DNA from 3 places in the Faecalicatena contorta genome. Region 3 is predicted to be linked to each of the others. Evidence: riboswitches for the same ligand, from Rfam matches in the RefSeq annotation. Region 3 holds a riboswitch; each other region holds the start of a gene.

Evidence for each region. A riboswitch is a leader RNA that binds a small molecule or an ion and turns the genes downstream of it on or off. The one in region 3 is predicted to bind cobalamin.
Region 1: linked by a shared signal. The riboswitch ahead of MWG26_RS13260 (energy-coupling factor ABC transporter permease) and the one ahead of MWG26_RS05775 (leucine-rich repeat domain-containing protein) in region 3 are both predicted to bind cobalamin.
Region 2: linked by a shared signal. The riboswitch ahead of MWG26_RS13285 (ASKHA domain-containing protein) and the one ahead of MWG26_RS05775 (leucine-rich repeat domain-containing protein) in region 3 are both predicted to bind cobalamin.

What each region holds. Positions count from the first base shown of each region.
Region 1 covers NZ_BQNQ01000001.1:2,971,015-2,975,281, reverse strand. The annotation lists gene MWG26_RS13275 (GGDEF domain-containing protein) at 1-162, opposite strand, end outside; gene cobK (precorrin-6A reductase) at 331-1,137, shown strand; gene MWG26_RS13265 (cob(I)yrinic acid a,c-diamide adenosyltransferase) at 1,300-1,827, shown strand; cobalamin riboswitch at 1,900-2,101, shown strand; gene MWG26_RS13260 (energy-coupling factor ABC transporter permease) at 2,206-2,955, shown strand; gene MWG26_RS13255 (energy-coupling factor ABC transporter substrate-binding protein) at 2,957-3,268, shown strand; gene cbiQ (cobalt ECF transporter T component CbiQ) at 3,300-4,073, shown strand; gene MWG26_RS13245 (energy-coupling factor ABC transporter ATP-binding protein) at 4,070-4,267, shown strand, end outside.
Region 2 covers NZ_BQNQ01000001.1:2,977,136-2,981,402, forward strand. The annotation lists gene MWG26_RS13285 (ASKHA domain-containing protein) at 1-2,031, opposite strand, end outside; cobalamin riboswitch at 2,231-2,422, opposite strand; gene MWG26_RS13290 (corrinoid protein) at 2,419-3,057, opposite strand; gene MWG26_RS13295 (CobW family GTP-binding protein) at 3,175-4,095, opposite strand; gene MWG26_RS13300 (uroporphyrinogen decarboxylase family protein) at 4,163-4,267, opposite strand, start outside.
Region 3 covers NZ_BQNQ01000001.1:1,282,776-1,287,042, reverse strand. The annotation lists cobalamin riboswitch at 169-361, opposite strand; gene MWG26_RS05780 (sugar phosphate isomerase/epimerase family protein) at 585-1,364, opposite strand; gene MWG26_RS05775 (leucine-rich repeat domain-containing protein) at 1,412-2,287, opposite strand; cobalamin riboswitch at 2,472-2,672, opposite strand; gene MWG26_RS05770 (helix-turn-helix domain-containing protein) at 2,897-3,118, shown strand; gene MWG26_RS05765 (magnesium transporter CorA family protein) at 3,311-4,234, shown strand.

The DNA of each region.
Region 1 (4,267 bases), 1.7 Mb from region 3:
CGGGGTTATTATGTAAAATAAGACAAGGAGAAGGACATTGAGCAGACTGGAAACCTGAAGCAGGATCAGATTTTTCTTTGCGATTTCATTTTCCGCACTTTTAAAATAGGTTTCTTTTAGGTCTAAGTCTTTCCGAATAAATCCAATTAGATTAAAAAACATATAAAAGCTCCCTTATGTTTGTGGTTTCAATTTGCTATGTGATATATTATACTGTGAAAGAGGTTTAAACACAACCGGAATATTTCCAGGATATGCCAGTTGTTGTACTTAAAATAAAATCTAAGTATCAGACATAAATAGGCTGCGGAAAAGGGGAGGAAAAGGAATATGGAGAACGGAAGAATGAGTATTCTGCTGTTTGCGGGAACATCAGAAGGAAGAATGCTGGCTGAATTTTTAGGCACGCTGTCTGCGCCAGCCTTCGTCAGTACGGCTACAGAGTACGGAATGGAATGCGTGGAAGGAATTCAAAATATCCGGGTCATAACGGGCCGGATGGATCAAGAGGCTATCTGCGGATTTATCAGGGAGAATCAGATCAGGCTTGTGATCGATGCCACTCATCCCTTTGCGCGCCTGGCCACGGAGAATATTCAAAATGCCTGTAAGGGGAGCGGCGCCGGTTATATCCGCTGTCTGCGGGACGAAAGCGGGACAGGCGGCGCAGGATCTTACCGCAATATGGTAATTGTAAATTCCGTGGCAGAAGCAGTAGAGTATCTCAAAACACGGGAAGGCCGGATATTCATTTCCACCGGGAGCAAAGAATTAAGGCTGTACACAGCGATCGACCATTACAAAGAACGCTGTTTTGCCAGGGTTCTTTCGACAAAAGAGTCCGTGGAAGAGAGCGTGGAGCTTGGATTCAAGGGCTCCCATCTCATCGCCATGCAGGGACCCTTTTCGAAAGAATTAAATACTGCCATGCTGAAATACACAGGAGCAGACTATTTTGTGACAAAGGAATCAGGCAAAGCGGGGGGGTTTGAGGAAAAACTGGAGGCTGCCAGAGAGACAGGGGTAACGCTTGTAGTGATTGGAAGGCCTGCAGAAACAGGGTACAGTGTGGAAGAAATAAAGGGTTATATTCAGAATATTCTGAATACGGAGGGCAAAGGGGTCAGACCCCTCTGAAGAGGGGTCTGACCCCTTTGCCCTCGTTCTTAAAAAATTACATAAACAAAAGAAAAAAGTACAAACGGAAGAACGGAAAATCATATACAATGATAGATAGTGAAAATTGCATAATCAGACAATTTATGATAAAATAAGAGGGATTTTGGATGAGGTGGGCGCATGAAAAACGGGCTGATACATATTTACTGTGGAGATGGAAAGGGGAAGACGACTGCCGCAACAGGGCTTGCTGTCAGAGCGGCCGGAAGCGGTATGAAGGTTCTTTTTTCGCGTTTTCTGAAGAACGAGGACTCCGGAGAGCTCAAGATTCTGGATGCCGTGGAGGGAATTACGGTACTCCATATGGACAAATCATTTGGATTCTTCAACACGCTGTCCGAAGCGGAGAAAGCGGAGGCTCAGGAGACTTATGCACGGCTGTGGGATACGGTTTGTGAAAAAGCAGTATCCGGAGAGTATGATATGCTTGTGGTCGACGAGTTTATGGCAGCCTATCATTATGGCCTCATTGATCACACAAAGTCGCTGGCCTTTTTGGAAAAGAAACCTAAGGAACTGGAGGTCGTTCTGACCGGACGAAATCCGGACGAAAAGCTGATCGGGCTTGCGGATTATGTTTCCGAGATCCGAAAAATCAAACATCCCTTTGACCGGGAGATCCGGGCAAGACGGGGGATCGAGTATTAGGGGGAGATACCTCCGATAAAAAGCAGCCAAAAGGGTAATGTTACCCTTTCGGTATATAATTCAGGTCTGGCATACAATTTAAAAGTAAGCTGTCCAAGTGGAGTATAGTATCTGCAGCGGACGGCCGCAGGGGAAGCAGGTGGAAATCCTGCACAATACCCGTTGCTGTAAAGGTGGAATGGTATCCATGATGTCACTGTGAGAATTTTCATGGGAAGGCGGAATACCGTGTTGATGCCTGAGTCAGAAAACCCGCTTTTAAATGGATCTGAATGGTTACGGGGATATGACCGGGTGTTATGCCGCAGATCTCATACGATTTTGTGGTATACCTGGGGGTATTTCAAGACAACATATCACAAAAAAGGAGAGAGAAATATGTCAAAAAAAGAAAAATTCTTACTCAAGGCAGCCATCGCGTTTGCGCTGATGTTTGCCGTCACACCGGCTGTGAATGCAATGCACATTATGGAGGGGTATCTTCCGGTTAAATACTGTATTGCCTGGGGCGTTATCTGTGTTCCATTCCTGGTTGCCGGCCTGATTTCCCTGAAAAAAAGATTAAAAGAAAACAGAAAGACCATCACATTGATTGCAATGGCGGGGGCGTTTATTTTTGTGATTTCTTCCCTGAAAATCCCGTCCGTGACGGGAAGCTGTTCCCATATGACGGGCACAGGGCTGGGGGCAATCCTGTTTGGCCCGGCGGCAGTCAGCGTACTGGGAATCATCGTGCTTTTGTTCCAGGCGATTCTGCTGGCACACGGCGGATTGACAACACTGGGGGCAAACACATTTTCCATGGCGATAGCGGGACCGCTTCTGTCGTTTGGAATCTTTCAGCTCTGTAAAAAAATGAATGTGAACCGAAAAGTATCCGTTTTTCTGGCGGCTTTTCTGGGCGATATCTTTACATACTGTGTGACCAGCATCCAGCTTGCACTCGCTTACCCATCCGAGGCCGGCGGTGTTGCGGCATCTGCTGTTAAATTCCTGGGTGTATTTGCACCGACCCAGCTTCCGCTGGCAGTCATCGAAGGCATCCTTACGGTTATCATTGTCATCGGCCTGGAATCATATGCAAAACCGGAACTCAAGGCAATTGGATTTTTAAAGGAGGCAAAATAGGATGAGTAAAAATACAAAAACAGTCATTATTCTTCTGATCGCAGCTGTATTAATTGCAATTGTGCCCCTGTTCGCGAAGAAAGGCGCTGAGTTCGGCGGCTCTGATGACGCGGGGAGCGTTATGATAGAAGAGATTCAGGGGGAATACACCCCATGGTTTACACCGGTGCTGGAGACTGCGCTGGGCGGCGAACTGCCTGGCGAGGTAGAAAGCTTGATTTTTTGTATCCAGACAGGGATCGGGGTTGGCATCATCGCTTTTGTGATGGGACGATTCGTAGAAAGAAAAAAATGGCAGAAAAAGATGGAATAAAGAGGAATAAGATTCCGGGAAGGAGGGCGGCATGATTGTAGTAGATAAGCTCTGTTATCGCTCCAGATTAAGATATGTAAATGCGGCTGAAAAGTTTGCATTTTCCATGATAACTCTGCTGTTCTGTGTAGTCAGCCGCTCACTCATCGTTGCAGGCGTGGCGTTTGCAGTCAATACATACCTGACCGTGAAAAAAGGACGCATAGCGGCGGGGCAATACGCAAAGCTGCTGGCGGTGCCTTTTACATTCCTGATATTGAGTACACTTGCGATTATAGTCAATATCTCAAAAGTCCCACTGGATGCTTATGCAATTCCAGTGGGCAGCTTTTTTATCACAGGGAGTTTTCATTCCCTTCTATTCGGGATACAGCTGATTGCGACAGCCATGGCGAGTGTGTCCTGCCTGTACTTTTTATCTCTCAATACGACAATGACAGATATTCTGGACGTGCTGGCAAAACTGCACTGCCCCGAGATATTGACGGAACTCATGCTTCTGATCTACCGGTTCATCTTTGTGCTCATGGAGACTGCTTCCGCCATGATGGTGTCACAGAAGTCCAGGCTGGGCAACAAAGATCTGCGAACATCGGTGAGTTCCTTCGGAAAGATGGGGGCGGGCCTGCTGCTCCGCGCATTTAAGAGATCCAATGCATTGTATGACGCCATGGAATCCAGGTGCTACGACGGCAGGATCAGAGTACTTGCGGAACATCATCCGGCCAGAAAAAAGGAGGTCGCTGCAATCACAGTGTTTGAAGTGATCCTGCTTGCATTGACAATATGGAGGAGATTCTTATGAATACAGAGGAAAAGGATGTCATAATAGAGGCGAGAGATGTCCACTACGCATATGAAGAAGGAGGCCCGCACTCCCTAAACGGCGTGAGCCTGAAAATAAAAAGGGGGAAAAAGGTGGCATTCATGGGTGCAAACGGCTGCGGAAAGTCCACTTTTTTTCTATGCTGCAATGGGATATATAAGCCGGATGAGGGA
Region 2 (4,267 bases), 1.7 Mb from region 3:
TCCTACCGCCTCAATCTTATCTTGGCATTCTTCCGGAAGCAGCCCGATTCCCACGGCTTTTACGATATCCATCTTATATCCAAAGCCTCCTGCAATATAAATAGCCCCAATATCATCATAAGATGCGCCGAAGTTCAGGATCAATGTCTCAAGCCCGGCACGTACTGCGGACTTGGCAAGCTGTATTTCCCTTACATCCTTCTGGAAAAATGAGATCCCCGTCCCATCGCTGCTGACAGCAAGCGGAAAGCCGTCGTCGAAATAATCTTCCTCCATTAGCCCAGTCTCATCCACAAGCTCCGCCTTTACCAGCTCATATACCATATCGATCACCCCGGTGCCGCAGATGCCGACAGGTTTGGCATCCTGGATCGTCCCGGTAACTGCATGGCCGTCCTTCAGTTCGACTTTGCAGATTGCTCCCGGCACGCTTCCCGTGCCAAAGGTAATATTGCCGCCCTCGAATGCAGGGCCCGCTGCCGTTGAAGTCGTCAATATCCTGTCCTTATTGCCAATCGCCATCTCCCCATTGGTACCCAGATCCACCAGGACAGACACCTTTTCTCTCTTATCAAAATCCAGAGAATACAGGCCTGCCACAATATCGCCGCCCACATAAGTAGAAATTCCAGGGAAAATCACTACCTCAAAGTCCCTGTCTTCCTGCTCAAACAGTTCTTTGTAAGTTGTATGTATGGTGTCAATGTTAACTGGGGTGAAAGGAAATACGCCCAGTGTTTTACAGGAGTACCCCATCAGCAGGTGTACCATAGTCGTATTGGCTCCGATTATCATCTTCTCCACCCGGATCTTCCCATTTTCTGTCAGGCTCTCAATTCCCTGCATCAGGTCAGTCTGGATACTTTTTCTCAGGGCTTCTCTTTTCCCGCCGTTGGAGGCCTCAATTCTGCTGATTACATCCGCACCATACGCCCTCTGCCTGTTGATTGTAGTGAAAACGTCTTCCGCTTCCTGTGTCTCCATGTTGACCAGCTGCATGGCGATCGTCGTCGTTCCGATGTCCACGGCGATTCCATACCGGCGGCCGGTCTTTGCACTGCTTTTCGCCGCTTTTCCCGCTGTCTGCTCCTCATCCGCCAGAACCGCGAATTCTTCTTCCTTATGCAGCCCGACAGCGATCACGCAGTCATCCTCAGGATAGGCCTTACATGCCAGACGGTATCCCTCCTGCAGCTGCTCCCCGCTGAAGAACTTCCTGTCCTGCTCTGAAGGCGCAATGTCCCCTTCAAGGACCTGTATTCCGCATTTACCGCAGGTTCCCCTGCCCGCACAGACTGCCGGCAGGAAGATTCCCTGTTCCTGGAGAAGTTCCATCAGCGAATGTCCCTTTCTGCCCTCCAGTACTCTGATGTCGCCTCCGTCATGAAGCGTGATTGTGTAATCCGAGACATTTCTAAGGCTGCAGCCGACATTAGGGCAACTTGCACAATTATGATGGATACGGAACATGTCCGAATGATCCGTAGTCAGGTAAACCTGACAGGTCGTCTTGACCGGGTCATACATACAGCTGTCCAGTACACGGATCCCTGCACTGTTTTCTCTTGCGGTCACCTCCAGCGCCTTTTTCTGGGCCTCCATCGGAATATCCTGGGGCGCCTCCAGGCGGCGGGAAACTCCACATTTTTTCTCCCTGCACATGGCGATAATATAGGGCTGAAGCTGATGGTCCATCTGGAAAAGATAGTCATCCGCAATGGCATCCGCCAGCATACCGCCCAGATAATCCCCCTCATTGAACAGCTGTGTGGACCACTGGCTCAGCTGACCGCCCACCGAAGTGACACAGTAGAGCGCCTGATGGATTCCCTCTCCATACCGACTGAGCTCAAATCCCTCCACATCACCGAATTCCAGCAGTGCGATTGGCTCTATTTTTTTATATGCTTCCGGAAGCATTTCCTCATATTCTTCCATTACATCATCGTAGGTAGCGCTGTCTTCATAACAGTCTATCAGGGAAAATACATTTTCTCTGCATATCTCTATATTAAATTCCGTTATTTTCATGTTCTTATCCTCTCTCAACTAACGGAAGTCTAAGCTCTGCCCCCGCAGTTTTGACAACCATATCCGTACTTGCCCAAAACCCCGGGCAGGTATCAGTATTTCATTCATTTTCCAGTATAAAAAGAAAAACTCCTTGTAAAAAGAGTTTGCTGCTGACACACTTTATATAATTCAAACGGAATCCTGTTTCCCACCCAAAACAGGTCCATAGGGATATGTAAGTATCCTGGCTCACGTTTCATCCTAGGAATGCCTTCTCATCCTGACGGACAATGGCTGTTATTCTTCGTCCACGTTTACAGTAGGGGTAAGCCTGCACCGGATTTACACCGGTTTCCTTCATTCGATGCTCTTTGTCACTATAATCCGCACTTTCCCAAAGGGCTCTTATTTCTCCAAAACTGCTTTCTTCGCAACTTCTGCTGCTGTTGCTGCATCTGGTGTATAGTAGTCTGCTCCAATCTGCTCTGCAAAGCTGTCATTAACCGGAGCGCCGCCGACCATAACGATATACTTGTCGCGAAGTCCCTTTTCGTTCAGCTGGTCAATGCAGTCCTGCATCTTCGGCATTGTTGTTGTAAGAAGAGCTGACATACAGATCACGTCCGCGCCTACTTCTTCAGCCTTGTCGATAAATACAGCCGGTTCCACATCTACACCGATGTCATGGATCTCAAATCCAGCTCCTTTAAGCATCATTACGACAAGGTTCTTGCCGATATCATGAAGGTCTCCCTGTACTGTTCCGATTACAGCTTTTCCAACCGGCTCATTACCTACCTCAACCAGTTTTGGCTCCAGGACTGTAAGACCTGCATTCATAGCTCTTGCAGCTACCAGAACTTCCGGTACAAATACTTCGTTGTTCTTAAACTTTGCACCAATGATCATCATTCCTGATAAAAGACCTTCATTCAGAATCTCTTTTGGATCGAGCCCCTCATCCAGAGCCTCCTGTACCAGTGCCTTTACGTTCTTTGCCCTTCCTTTTTGAAGGAATTCTGAAATTTCCTGAATCTTTGACATTTTACATACCTCCATCATTCATTAAGCGTGTCTGCTTTAGTTATCATTTTACAATATCTGCTGCTCTGTTTTTAGTAATTTTTTTGGAACTCTTTGTACAAATATCTCTTTTTTTGTTTACTTTTTCAGTTCCGCGGCAATCTCGGGATACCACGCCATCGCTTTTTTCAAAGACTTTTTAACGGGCAGGCCATTTCCTGAGAGAATCACCAGATCATTGACGTGTTCCGGCTTCCCTTCAAACCTTTCAGCCTGGTAGATACTGCCCACGCAGTTCACAAGATAAATCTCCCCCTGCACTTCAACAAATCCTTTGACACGGTAAGTATCATCCAGAAACATTTCAATGAATTTCTGAAGTTTTTTCAGTTCCAATCCCGGATTCAAACGGAGCAGGTATTTTTTCAAGGTAATATCCGCGCTCTGTATCACAGGCTCTTCCGGCTGGTTATCCGGAGGAGCGGCAGGATTCAGCCAGCCGCTTTCGATCCGGCCGAAGGTGGTCGTATGTACAGGAACCTCCGGGCGGTGTTTTCTGATAATGCCCTTTATTTCCTCAATCTGTTCTTTGGATGCCAGATCCGTTTTATTGACCAGCACAAGATCACTGACCGCCAGCTGCTTCTTTACCACGACTGCCGTCTCATAAACCTTCTGAAACTGTCTCGCATCAACCAGGCAGATGCTTCCCATGTATTCCACATCTGAGAATTTGCCTTCCTGATGCAGGATTTTTCTGACATTCATAGGATTGGAGAGGCCGGAAGCCTCCACAATTATTATGTCCGGTTTTTCCGAAAGGGCTTTTTCAAGCACTTCCTCGAATTTATCCAGCCTGCATGAACAGAATATGGAACCGTTGTTGATCTCATCCAGCGCCGTTCCCAGTTCTCTAAGAAGCTCCCCGTCCACGCCTTCTTTTCCAAATTCATTGATAATCAAATGCAGCCGGTAGTCTGACAATTCATTTATAAAATTTTTTAAAAAAGTAGTTTTACCGGCTCCTAAGAAGCCGGTAATTAAATACAGTTTACTCATTATTTCATACCTCATTCTGCTGCTTAGCAGCAGACCCGCCCGTTAGGGCCTGAATTACGGTGTGACCTTAGGGCATAACAGCCTTGATTGCTGCCTCCAATTCTTCTTTCGCAGGTACAAGAGAACGAAATTTTAATTCACCGTTAATATACATAGACGGAAGGTTCGGAAC
Region 3 (4,267 bases):
TAGTAATGCATTCTTCTGTTCTTTTCCGTATCTATACTATTTATTTCAAACCAATACCCTATAACTAAAAATAAAAGCTCTTCCATCATTCCGATAGAAGAGCTCATCTTTTTTACTATATTATATTTTAAGTATACAAAACGGACTATTTCTTCATCCCAGAAATACATCGTAACAATCATCACGGCAGGTTTTCTGACTTCGCTTCATCCTCCGAAACACCTTCTCAGCATATAAATGCCAATGGTATATCATTTCTTCGTCCACGTTACAGTAGAGGTGACTGTACCGGTTTTGCACCGGTTTCCCTATTATCATTTCCCGATTATCCGGGAAATGCACCGCAATATATATATTTAATTACTTACTAACAACAATAATCTATTTAATCTATGTAGTTCATTATATAGTATCAACTAGTAAAAGTCCACTGTTTTTTCACACGGTTTTCTCACATTTTTCACAAAAAATTCCGCAACTTTTCACAATTTCACAGAGCATTAACAGACTGTATCAGACTACCATTTTCCAGATATAACTTTGGTAATTTTTCTAGATAGATATGCAAAAATATTCGATATTTATCACCCGGTCTTCATTGCTGACTGCATTTTCTCCCTGCAGCTGCTCACTGCCCTGCCGGACATCAGCACATCTTCCATTATGCTGCACTCAATCGTATAGTCTGCATCCGGCATGTACGCCATAAGCATTTCCAATGTCTCGTCTATCGGTATATTCCCGCGTCCCAGCCCCAGGTGCGAATCCCTGTCCCCACAGTTATCGTGGATATGGACATGTCCCGCGTGCTCTCCAAACGTCTGAATCCAGTCACTCAAAGATCTGGGCGAATAGCAATGTGCATGGCCAATATCCAGGCACAGTTTAAAATCCGGGGATTCAACCTTCTGTTCCACTTCAATCATCGGCGATATTTCCTTATCATACACATTCTCCATAAGAATCTGGACACCGCTTTTTCCTTCCATAAATTCATTCCAGAACTCAGCCATTCGTTTTGCCCAGTCTGTCAGATAATACACACCGGGAAGAAAGCCCGTATGGAAAATTATCTTTTTGGCCCCCAGTCTCTTCGCAGCCTCATATGTCTGCGTAAACCGGGCTTTTGTCACTGCCCTTACCATGGAGTCATATGCCATTGGATTCAAATCCAGAAATGGCCCATGCAGTGTCAGGTTCCTGGTACCTATGTATTCTAACCGTTCTATGTATTCAACGATCTTTTCATTCAGGCAGTCCAGATTTTCAGAAATGGAGAACTCAATACTCTCGATCCCAACATCAGTCGCTTCTACTACCTGTCTCATCTCTTCATCCTTAAGAAGATGACTTGCATATACCATAATATTCCACTCCCGATTCAGACTGTTCCCCTGAATTCTTTTTTTACCTAGATATATTCTGTTTCAAACCCTGAATCACGGCAGTACTTTTCCACTGCCCCGCCCTTTTTACATCGTATCTTTGCACTGCGGTTGATGACCCATGGCCCGATCTCTTCGGGATCATGACCAATCTCAAGCACTTTCAGCCTGTTGCAGCCATGAAACGCCCACTTTTCGATTACTTTTACAGTTGAGGGAATCTTTGCATATTGCAGGCTGTTGCATTTTAAAAATGCACTGTCCCCAATTTTTATTAGTCCCTCCGGCAGTTCCAAGGATGTCAATGCGTTCTGATAAAAAGCCTCTGCGCCGATCTCCCTTAATCTATCCGGCAAAACAATCTGCTCCAGGGCCGTACATTTATAAAATGCCCGCCGCTCTATCTTTTCGAGCGTTGCCGGAAGGGCAATGTGTTTTAGATTAACACACCCGGAAAAAGCCTCCGCCTTCACTTCTCTGCATATGCTGCCTACATCAATCTCCATCCTCTCCAGACTTTTGCACTGCGCAAACGCTCTGTTTCCAATAAAGTTAGTAGTTTTAGGAAGCTTTACCTGCTTCAGCTTTGTACAGTTATAAAATGCTTCCTTACGGATTAAGATTGTACCTTTCAGCTCAACTTCCCGCAGCATCGTATTGTAAAAACTCTGTGCCCCTATTTCCACAACATTTTCAGGCAGAATAACACGGCGGAGCTTTGTATTGTTTTTAAATGCCCTTTCGCCGATCTTTCTATAGTGGCTGTCTGCCACCAATTCTTTTATGTTTCCATTGTTTTTCCCCTGCACCTTATCCAGAGTATCTTTCTCATATGCTTTCCAGAGAGATACCACCCCTGCCATACGTTTCTCCCCTTTTCCTAAACTTAAAGACTGAACCATTTGAATATAAAGGGACGCAGTTTTTTGCTGCGTCCTCTGTCTTTATCCAATACGAAATGGATTGCTATTAACAGATTACCTACACCGCCGCAGTTTGATTACATGCAAATAGAAAATTGCCCTTACAGCAAAAACTGTACCATAACTAAGACAATTTCCCACTCCATTTATCATTGCGTGTAATAACTGGCAGCAGCTCTAAGCAGGTATCCTGACTTACGCAATCGCGGCTTTTCCCTTCTCATACACCCAGTGTACAATGGTTCTGAAAAACCTACACGCATACAGTAGCACGACTGTCAAGGATTCTCACCTTGTTCCCTCTTGGCCTGACACCTGCACCCTCTTGTACATAGCGCCAGGAACTTAAAGCCGGTAATTGTTTTTATTTTTTATTAGTTTATCATATATACTATTAAAAGGTTGGAAATTTTTTCAGGTCTTTATGTGTTTTTTTTAGAAATACATTATTCCGCAGTTTGTTACAGGCTCGCCCATATAACACCAATTTAATAAACACTTACCCTCTGAACCGTTTAGTATAGCCGGATTACCGGCAATGTGAAATTTTACGATCTTTCCTATAATTAGTTTAACGGAATGAAGGGAGTGAGTATTATCATAAGTTACGCTCCATTGTGGGAGACCTTGAAAAAGAAGGGACTCACACAATATAAACTAATTAATGAATATCATTTTTCAAACGGGACACTGGACTCCCTCAGAAAAAATAAGAGCATCACTTTGAACACGCTGCAGGATATCTGTAAAATATTGAATTGTGATATCTGCGACGTTGTTGAATTCACAGATAGGGAAGAGGAAAACTAATTACTGTTTACCTTTTTCATTCTATCAGAATTAGATAAACATGTCGAGCAGGCCAAAACAGACTTTTCGATGGGGTTATTCAACGTTGCTGTATACGCCCAAATGGATTCCTCAGTAACTGTTCACCCACTCGGATGTCTTTGTTTTTATGCAAGAGAATCCGCACTCTGTATAGAAAGGAAGATTCCAGCTATGGTAAGATATATTTTATACAACAAATTAACTTCGGTCCAGGAGGGAGATGCCCTGCCGGAAGGGGCCGGCCTGGTTACTGTTCTTACCTCAAGTGAATATGAAGAACTTTTTCATGAAACTGGTCATTACAGAATGATGAAGCAGGGGATTGCCAACATTCAGTACTGTAAGGCAGATATGATGGGGGATTTCATATCCGGTTCCTTTTCATGTCCGTCCAGGGAAGCCCTGACAGGAGAACGGTCCGCTTTTGCCTTTTTTATAGAAAGAACAGAGTTGGTCTTTATTGATGACCAGGGATTCTCCACCTCTGTTTTGGAACAGATGAAGGAAATCCCTTTATCTCATCCCACCTCTGTTCTTCGCTTTTTTGCAGCTTTTTTGGAATATCTGATTAAGGACGATGTCTTCTTCCTCCAGCATTTTGAGGAAAACTTGACATCACTTGAGGAACAGCTTCTAGATAAAAATGATGCTTCTTTTAACCGTCAGATCTTTCAGATTCGTAGAAAACTCGCAGTCTTAGGGAGTTACTATGAACAGCTGCAGGATATGGGAGAGACTTTCGCGTCGGATGGTTTCTGTGCCGAGGACGAAAAAAACAGCCTCCTGTTCGGTCTTTTTGCTGACCGGGCAGGGCGGCTGTATTCCAATGTCCAGATGCTCAAGGAGTATTCCATGCAGCTGAGGGAGATGCATCAGACTCAGGTGGATATGCACCAGAACCAGATTATGAAGTTCCTGACGATTGTCACAACTATATTCATGCCGCTGACTCTGATTGCGGGATGGTACGGTATGAATTTTGTCAATATGCCGGAGCTGGATTCTCCTTATGGCTATATTCTGGTCTGTGTCATCAGTCTTCTGATTGTACTAGTCGAGATCTGGCTGTTTAAGATCAAAAACTGGTTTGATTAACCGGCTGCCGGCGTCCATTTTCCTGTCGCCAGG